DNA from 2 places in the Desulfitibacter alkalitolerans DSM 16504 genome. Region 2 is predicted to be linked to the other one. Evidence: riboswitches for the same ligand, from Rfam matches in the RefSeq annotation. Region 2 holds a riboswitch; the other holds the start of a gene.
The links. Region 2 has a riboswitch for cobalamin ahead of K364_RS0117575 (cobyrinic acid a,c-diamide synthase CobB). Riboswitches for the same ligand answer to the same signal wherever they lie in the genome.
Positions count from the first base shown of each region.

Region 1 (4,713 bases), on a different contig from region 2:
ATTCTCTTATTCTTTTAAGTCAACTACATTTTATGCATAAAACCTTTGTTCTGTCAAACTTTTTGGGTTAATTTAGTGAATACTTTTCTATATTTTAGGAGATATTATGATTGTAACCTGTTATCTATTACAGGTCAACACATGAAAGGAGGAAATCAATAATATGTCATTAGACAGGATAGCCCTTATTTTAGTTATAATTGGTGCCCTAAATTGGTTGCTGGTTGGTGTATTAGGTCTTGATCTTGTAGCCACAATTTTTGGCGGCCAGGGCGCTGTTTTAAGCAGAATTATTTATACCCTGGTTGGCGTTGCAGGTATATGGGCCATTTCCCTACTTGTAAGACCAAAAACAGAAGTGAAATAATAGTATAGTTTTTGCGGCAGCACCTTAACCAACTTATAGTTAGTTAAGGTGTTCTGCCTTAAAAAGCATGCATTTCCCATGCTTTAGAAATCATTTTAAGAAGCTGAATTCCTGCAATGCTGTTTCCGTATTCGTCAAGTGCCGGCCCATAAATGCCTATGCCGCATCCTTCTTTAAACAGGCTGGCTTTATTTGAGGAGTATACTGACAGTATTCCTCCACTCACACCACTTTTTGAGGGTATGCCTGCAGAAACTGCAAATTTCCCCGATGCATCATACATTCCACATGTAAACATTAATGATTTAACTATCCTGGCAGCTTCACCAGGTACTATTTGTGTGTTTTTAACAGGGTGACGGCCGCTATTAGCAAGGACCGCCCCTATCCATGCCAGCTCCAGGCTGTTTATTTCTATGGAGCACTGCTTGAAATACAATTCCAGGGTCTGCTCCAGATCATTTCCAAGAAAACCCATGTCCTTTAGAAAATAGGCTAAAGATCTGTTACGGTCAGCAGTCTCCCATTCTGATAATAATACTTCATGGTTAAGGTCTGGCCACCTGCCTGTACATCTATAGATCAGGTCTAGTATTTTATTCAGCCTTTCATCCACATTTTTACCCTTAATTAAAGAACAAACTGTAATGGCACCTGCATTAATAAAGGGGTTGAAGGGCCTGCCAGGCTTAACTGTTTCCAGTCTGGCAATAGAATTAAAGGGGTCACCGGTAGGCTCCATGTCAACTTTTGATAATATATACTTAAAGCTCTGCTCCATAAGGAGCACTAGTAAACTTAGTATTTTTGAAATGCTTTGTAAGGTGAAGGGAACATGCCACTGGCCGGATGTCAGTTCTAGTCCGTTTATACCTACTACGGCTGCCCCCAGATCATGGGGGTTTGCCCTTGCTAATGCTGGTATATAAGTAGCCAGCTTACCCTGTGAAGTTATTTTTTTGTTCATTTCCACCCATTCAGCTAATTGGGCTTCTGGTGATAGTGTTTCCCTAGAAGATATCATAGCCTGCTCCCCTCTTTGTAAACTTTATTAATAATTTGTTCATTTCTTATTTTAATGATGTATAAGATATTTCTTCTAAAAGCAGGAATTATATGGTGGATGTCGAATAATATTTTATGATAAATATGATGGATATTGATGGATGCCTAATAGGGATGCCAAGTAAAGTTAAGCAAAAAGCAAAATTTAGGGAAGTACAATTAAAAAATACTCGCAGATAACAGGTGCCCATATAGGGAGAATAGAGAATCAGGTTTAAATCCTGAGCGGTCCCGCCACTGTAACTGGGGATAACCTTATCACAACCACCTCTGCATTATGCATTGGGAAGGGATAAGCAAAGATGATCCAGAAGCCAGGAGACCTGCCTGTAATCCAAGAAGTATGCAGGGTGATGGCAAAGTCCTCAACTATTATTGATATAGTTGAGGACTTTTTTATTTTATTATAAAAAGATGGGAGGTAGTTTAATTGAACAAGATGGTGTTTAAAATTAATGAACAAAAATGCAGGGGGTGTAGAAGATGTGAGGCAGCTTGTTCTTGGACCACTTCAGGAATGACTAATCCACGCCTTGCGGGAATTAAAATCTTTAAATCTGAAGAAGAGGGCAGGGACTACCCGGTAATCAACCAAACATGCTACCAGGATTTCTGTGGAAAAGCACATCCTAAAGAAAAGGGGAATAATGTTCCCCTGTGTGTGACAACCTGCTTATTTGGAGCTATAACTTTAGAAGGAGAAGTGATCTAAATGAATAAACTTCAATATGGATATGCCGGTAAAATCCTATGGATTAATCTCACTTCAGGAGAAATCAGGCATGAAAAGCTTCCCGAAGAACTAAAAAGATCCTACCTGGGGCAATCTGGCGTAAACGCCAAGCTTCTTTACGATTTAACAGATGCAGCTACTGATCCTCTTGGTCCAGATAATCCACTAATTATTGGGGTAGGCCCTCTAGGCGGTACATTAGCTCCATGTTCAGGAAGGTATACAGTTACAGCCCTTTCTCCCTTAACTGGAATATTTGGTGACTCCAATTCAGGAGGGCACTTTGGGCCAGAATTGAAATATGCAGGCTATGATCATCTTGTAATAACCGGTAAGGCCCCAGAACCTGTTTACATCTGGATAAATGATGATACGGTTAAGATCAAATCTGCAGCACTACTTTGGGGCAAAACAACCTGGGAGACTGAAAGGGAAATTAAACTGCAGTTGGGCCAGGATACAGCACAGGTTGCCTCTATAGGGCCTGCAGGAGAGAACCTGGTAAAATTTGCAGCAATAATCAATAACCTGTGCAGGGCAGCAGCCAGGACCGGCATGGGTGCAGTCATGGGTTCAAAAAACCTGAAGGCAATAGCAGTAAAAGGTACAAGGGGTATTACAGTTAAGGACCCTGATAAGTTTCTGAAAACTGTACATAAATGCGAGGAAGACATCCTAAATGATCCAATGTATGAGGTTTCTTCAACCCTTGGAACAACTGCAATTACTGGTCTAGCCCAGATGCTGGGCTTTCTTCCAACAAAAAACTTTCAGCTATCAGCTTTTGAAGAGGCCGAAAGCCTTCGCGGAGAAATCCTTCTCCAGAAATACGCAACTAAACATAAGGGCTGCTTTAACTGTGCAGTCAGCTGCAGCAGATTTTATAAAGTAACTGAAGGCGAATATGCAGGCACCGTGGGCGAAGGACCTGAATATGAAAGCATCTCAGCGCTAGCCTCAAAATGCGGCAACTCTAACCTGCCATCAGTACTAAAGGCCAATACCTTGTGCAACCAGCTGGGGTTAGATACTATCTCTACAGGTAATGTTATAGCCTGGGCAATGGAATGTTTTGAGAAGGGCATTATCAAAACATCTGACCTTGATGGCGAAAGTCTTAACTGGGGTAATCACCAGATGATAAACAAAGTCATTGATCTTATTGCCCACCGCAGGGGTATTGGCGACCTGCTTGCAGAGGGCAGCTACCATGCAGCCACAAAAATTGGCGGCCTGGATTTTGTGATTCACAGCAAGGGCATGGATTACCCTGCAGTTGATGTTAGAGGAACCAAGGGCATGGCCTTGTCCTTTGCAGTTTCACCCAGGGGTGGAGATCATTTAAAAGGCCTGCCCCTGTATGAAGTAGCACCTGAAATCTATAAGGATGATATTAAGGAAGAGTTGGGAATAGAAATAACTCCAGAATACTGGAAGGAATACTCATCCAAAGCTAAAATGATGATCTGGCATGAAAATTGGCACTGTATAGTAGATTCATTAGGGCTGTGCAAGCTGGAGGGAATAGCACTTAAACCCCTTAAGCCCAAGCATTTCAGGGACCTGCTAGCAGCTGGTACAGGGTTGGATATGACCATTGAAGAATTGGAGCTAATTGGGGAACGCATATGGAATTTAGAAAGGCTAATTGGTATCCGTACCAGGGGCATTAACAGACAACACGACCTTCCGCCAAGAAGGCTCATGGAGGAACCCATTGCCAATGGGCCAAACAAGGGTGAAAGACTATCTGCAGAGGATTATAATAAAATGCTTGATGAGTATTACCAACGCCGCGGTTGGAGCATGGAAACTGGATACCCAACTCTAGAAACCCTTAAAAGATTAGGAATAGAAAATGAAAGGAATTAAAATGAAAAAGGAATTCTTTACAATCAAGATAAGGTATTATTCCATTTATGCAGTTGCAGCGGGAAGGCTTGAAGAGGAGATTACAATAGAGCCTAATTCCAGCTTTGACCTTTCCCAGTTATTAACTACCCTGATAAACAAGTATGGCACAGCACTATCGAATAAAATATTTGATAAGGATTATAATTTTAAACCAATTTTTTGGATACTTGTTGACGGCAAACGAATGCCACTTCCTAAAAACTATTCCGAGTTTAAAACAAAATCACCTCCAATTGGAGGCAAGAAATATACAGAAATAATAATTACTTCCCCACTATTAGTTGGAGGTTAGTACAAGCGAGGAAATATTTATTTTGTAGAGAAGTCCATATAGAGAATATATATTATGAAGTGATTTTAAAAATCAAAAAAGGGGCCGCGGCTCCTTTTTAATATGTTATAATAATACAGTTATGATGATAAGACGTTGAGAAAGGGGTCCTTGGTTTGGAATTGTTAGGTTTGTTTATAGCTTTAGTAGCTATTGTACTAGTTACTTCTAAATGGCATGAGGTTATTTATGCATTATTATTAGGAGTTGTATTTATTATAATCTTTTCGGCAATGCCCATTAATTTAATACTATCTATTTTTATGAAAGTAACCTTTAACCTGGATACAATTTCCCTGATGA
Region 1 covers NZ_KK211106.1:106,062-110,774, reverse strand. The annotation lists gene K364_RS0121400 (DUF378 domain-containing protein) at 164-367, shown strand; gene glsA (glutaminase A) at 426-1,391, opposite strand; cobalamin riboswitch at 1,597-1,777, shown strand; gene K364_RS0121385 (4Fe-4S dicluster domain-containing protein) at 1,863-2,144, shown strand; gene K364_RS0121380 (aldehyde ferredoxin oxidoreductase family protein) at 2,145-4,037, shown strand; gene K364_RS0121375 (MoaD/ThiS family protein) at 4,024-4,371, shown strand; gene K364_RS0121370 (DUF401 family protein) at 4,527-4,713, shown strand, end outside.
Region 1: it holds a riboswitch for cobalamin, as region 2 does, so the genes downstream of both, K364_RS0121385 (4Fe-4S dicluster domain-containing protein) here and K364_RS0117575 (cobyrinic acid a,c-diamide synthase CobB) in region 2, are expected to answer to the same signal.

Region 2 (4,713 bases):
GCTGGCTCCCCCACTGGTACTGAAAGCCCAGGCTTGGTTACCCTGCCAACACCCTTTCCTCCAAGGAGAATTATTTCATTATTATGCTCCAGTATCTCTAAAGAATTTGCCTCCAGGATTTCTACAGACGCACAGATACTTGTACCATTGGTAATGTCAGGGTCATCTCCCGCATCCTTTATAACCTCTGCTGTTACTATATCTCCCTTAACAGTTATGCTCTTTATGGGAATGCTGACAGTACCTCCCTGGGGCAAATCAACTGCAACAACATGAATTGGAAAGATTATTGGAGTTAAATTGTGTATTTTTTGTTTTCTTAGCTCTAATAATTGCTTCAAGGCTGCCTGGGCAGCAGCTGCAGCACAGGTTCCAGTAGTGTATCCAGAGCGCAGCTTTTTCCCATCCTTGTTGTTATCTATGACCACCAGCTACACTTCCATCCCTTGGTATTTTAACTTAATAGTTTATCTTCTTTGCTTTAACTCCCGGCATGCATCCAGGAAATTCAGGGCTGCCTTTGGATTTGATCGCAAATGTATATGGACGTAAGATGCAAAAAGGTTTCTTCTGGCATATCCATCTCTTCTATAATCAGCACCCTTGCCCCCAACAAGAGAAAAAGCGCTGTCTTCTTCTGGTATTCCTGACATGACAGAGTAATGGAATTCATGGCCCTTTACTTCATCACCCAAATCTCCAATAATGGATTTTTTCAGGGCTGATGCCTTGACATATCCCAGGGCAGCCAGTTTATTTGTCATTTTCACTTCAACAGGTACAAGCCCTACACCAGGCCAGCTGTTACCTTGAAAATCCACAACCTTTTCAGTAAGATACATGAAGCCACCACATTCTGCAAATATGGGCAGCCCCTTGTCATGGGCATTATGTAAAGAGGTAATCATGGATTGATTCTCAGAGAGTTCTTTAATGAACATCTCTGGAAAACCGCCGCCTATATATAACCCATCCACATCTGGTACAGAGGAGTCTTTAAGGGGACTAAAATATACAAGTCTGGCCCCTAGCTCCTGGAGATAATCAAGGCTATCCTGATAATAGAAGGTAAAAGCCTGGTCCCTTGCCACTCCAATGAAGGTGTTTTTATATTGATTGCGAGGCGTGCTCGAACTATTATACTCTTTAAATTCTACAGGCTCAGAGGCCCTGGCTGCTGCAAGGAGTGCATCCACATCAACCTCGGCTTCAGCTAAGTCTGCCATTAAGCTGATGGCTGAACTTAATTCATTGTTTTCCTCAGCTGGAAGCAGTCCCAGATGTCTCTCCGGCATGGTTATATGCTTATTCTTTGCCAGGCAGCCCAACACTTTTACTCCTAATTCATCCTCCAGGGCCCCAGCTAATATTGTTTTATAGTAGTCACTGCCTGCATTATTTAATATAACTCCCTTGAGGTCCAATCCAGAAACATACTCCTTGTAGCCTTTAACTAATGCTGCACAACTTCTGGCCATTCCCTTAACATTAACCACCAGGATTACAGGTGCTTTTAAGATCATGGCTATATGAGCACTACTGCCCTTTAGCCTTTCTCCCCTGGCACCGTCAAATAGCCCCATCACTCCTTCTATTATAGAAATATCAGCATTTTGGGCATTTCTAGCAAAGACTGTTTTAACAACCTCCTCACTGCCCATCCAGCTGTCTAAATTATGGCTTTTGACACCAGCTGCATGGTAATGCAGCCCAGGATCTATATAATCGGGACCAACCTTGAATGGCTGTACCTTGATGCCCCTTCTTTTTAAAGCAGCCAACAATCCCAGGGTAAGGGTCGTCTTGCCAACTCCACTTTGTACACCTGCAATCAATATACGGGGGAAGCTCATGTTTTCTACCTCCAGGGGACACACCTCTTCAGAAGTCAGAAGTCAGAATAACACTTCCAAAACCTTGCTTTGGTGTGCATCATTTGTCTAGCCTCTTGTCAAGGAATGTCCCCAAATTTAAAAAAACTTCTACCCCAAGGGTAGAAGCAATATTCTTAGAAATTGCCACATTTGACCACTTTCCTCGAGGGTCTTTCATGTAACTTCAAAAACAGGCAGGTTTCCTGACTTCCAGATAATCCTCCCCGTATCCCTTCCCGAAGACTCAGTGGTTATGATACGGATTGTAGCTGGTTACAGTGGCGGGACCGTACCGGAATTGCACCGGGTTTCCCTTTTAACCCTAACGGGCACCTATTCTTAAAATATATTCAGATTATACCTATTATAACGTAAACATGGTCAAATAGACAAGGTAACTTTTGTACTAATGTGATTTTTATTCTATTTAATGATTTCACTGCAAAAAAAGTATTGCCGGAAAACAGTAACCTTTCAATGACATTCTTTTTTAAATAATTTGGGTCCTTCAACCAAGCTTTAAAGCAACACCTTAATCTAAAAAAACAATTGAATTATATCGAGACAATAGATACAATAAAATGGAATAAAAAGAGATAATTCTTTTATGGAGGTTATTATGCAGTTTCATCAGTTAATGGCTTTTGTTAAGGTTGCTGAACATCAGAGTTTTTCTAAAGCAGCAGACAGTTTATTCTTAAGTCAATCAACAGTTAGCACACATATTAATAGCCTTGAGAAATACTTTGGTCAAAAGCTTTTTGATAGACTTAGCAAAAGAGTTACTCTCACACCCTTTGGACAAAGATTATATTACTGGTCAAAGGAGATACTAAACATTAAGGAAAAGGCCATGTGGGATCTGAAGGACTGGACCGGCAAAACCGTAGGCACAATAAATATTGCCGCTAGTACTGTGCCTAATCAATACATGGTTCCAGCTTTAATTGCAAATTTCATTAAAAGGTTTCCAGGAACAAATTTTACCGTTACCCAAAAGGATTCTCTGGGAGTAGCAGATATTTTGGTTAATGGCGAAGCAGACATTGGAATGCTGGGTGAGGTTTTTTATGCTGATAAACTGGAATTCATTCCTATTCACGAGGAAAAGATGGTTCTTATTACACCTGCAAATATCAAACTTGATACTCCCGTATCCATAACCAGCTTGTTAGATAACAACTTCATCTTTAGAAAACCAGGTTCAGGAACCCAGGCATTTATAGAAAAGGTACTGCATTCTTCGGGGCTGGAATTGTCTCTTTTAAAGGTCATTGGATATTTTGATAATGTCCAGTCCATCAAGCAGGGTGTTAAGGAAGGCATGGGATTTTCCATTATTTCAGAAATTGCTGCAAGAGATTATGCAAAAAGCAAGCTAATTAACACCTATGAAATCCTGGAAATGCCTGCTACACGCAATTTTTATATAGCCTATAATAAAACTAAAACCCTATCCCCCATTAATCTGGAATTTATTAAATTTTGCAAACCAGGCTATCAGGAGGCACATAAGATATGAGACAGGTATATTTTGATAATGCAGCAACAAGCCATCCCAAACCACCCACAGTAGTTCAGGCAATAAATGAATATTTTAATACTATAGGTGTAAGTCCCGGCAGGGGAGGATATAGATTAGGTCTGGAAGCCGGCAGAAAGCTCCTAGCAGCTAGAGAGGTTATAGCTGATTTTTTTAATTGCCCTGACCCGGCTAAGGTTGTGTTTACAATGAACATAACCTATGCCATTAATTTTGTGTTAAGAGGGGTTTTAAAAAAGGGGGACCATGTTGTCACATCAAGCATAGAACATAACTCAGTTGCCCGTCCCTTGGAAGCTCTCAAAAAATCTGGAATAATTGATTATACCACCGTCAAAGCAGATGGAGACGGCTTTATTAATCCAGATAAAATCAGGAAGGCACTTAAAACTAATACAAAGCTTATTGTCCTAAATCATGCCTCAAATGTTTTTGGCAGCCTGCAGCCTGCAGAAGAGATAGGCGGGATTGCAGGTGACCACGGTCTTTTATATTTGCTGGATACAGCTCAAACTGCCGGCAGCATACCAATTGACATGAAAAGGTTAAATCTAAGCTTTCTGGCCTTTACGGGGCATAAGGGGCTATTTGGACCTCCAGGCGTTGGAGGACTTTGCATTGACATGGACGATGAAACAGTTCTGGAGCCTTTTATTCTGGGAGGTACGGGAAGTAAATCTCATCTATTGGAGCAGCCTGAGGCATTTCCCGATAGATTGGAAAGCGGTACGCCCAATACTCCTGGAATAATGGGCCTGACTGCAGGTTTTGAGTTTATAAAGAGAACCGGCCTGGAGAAAATCAGGCAGCATGAAATGGACCTATTAAAGCACTTCATAGCTGGGTGTAATGACCTGTCTGAAATAGAAATCTACGGCGCCAGGGATTTGTCACGGCAAACCCCTTGTGTATCCTTAAATATCAAGAATATGGATGGCGGCCAGCTCAGCTTTATCCTCGATCAAGTTTATGGAATAATGACCCGCTCAGGCTTACACTGTGCACCATGGGCACATGAAACCATGGGAACCTTTCCAGGAGGGACAGTTCGCTTTAGCTTTGGTTGGTTTAACACCCATGAAGAAATCAATTATACACTCACAGCTTTAAAAGAGATAATTAATGATTAAGCCCTGCCAAATGCAGGGCTATACTTTACATTATTCTTCAGTTTTTGAGTCTAACCTCATTAATTGCTCTTTTAATACTTTCAAATCAATATCTATAATATCCCATATTAGATTTAGGTTTACTCCCTCATAGTCATGAACAATACGGTTTCTTAAACCTTTAATT
Region 2 covers NZ_KK211103.1:220,954-225,666, forward strand. The annotation lists gene cbiD (cobalt-precorrin-5B (C(1))-methyltransferase CbiD) at 1-428, opposite strand, end outside; gene K364_RS0117575 (cobyrinic acid a,c-diamide synthase CobB) at 468-1,853, opposite strand; cobalamin riboswitch at 2,051-2,226, opposite strand; gene K364_RS0117580 (selenium metabolism-associated LysR family transcriptional regulator) at 2,494-3,396, shown strand; gene K364_RS0117585 (aminotransferase class V-fold PLP-dependent enzyme) at 3,393-4,547, shown strand; gene K364_RS0117590 (HepT-like ribonuclease domain-containing protein) at 4,578-4,713, opposite strand, start outside.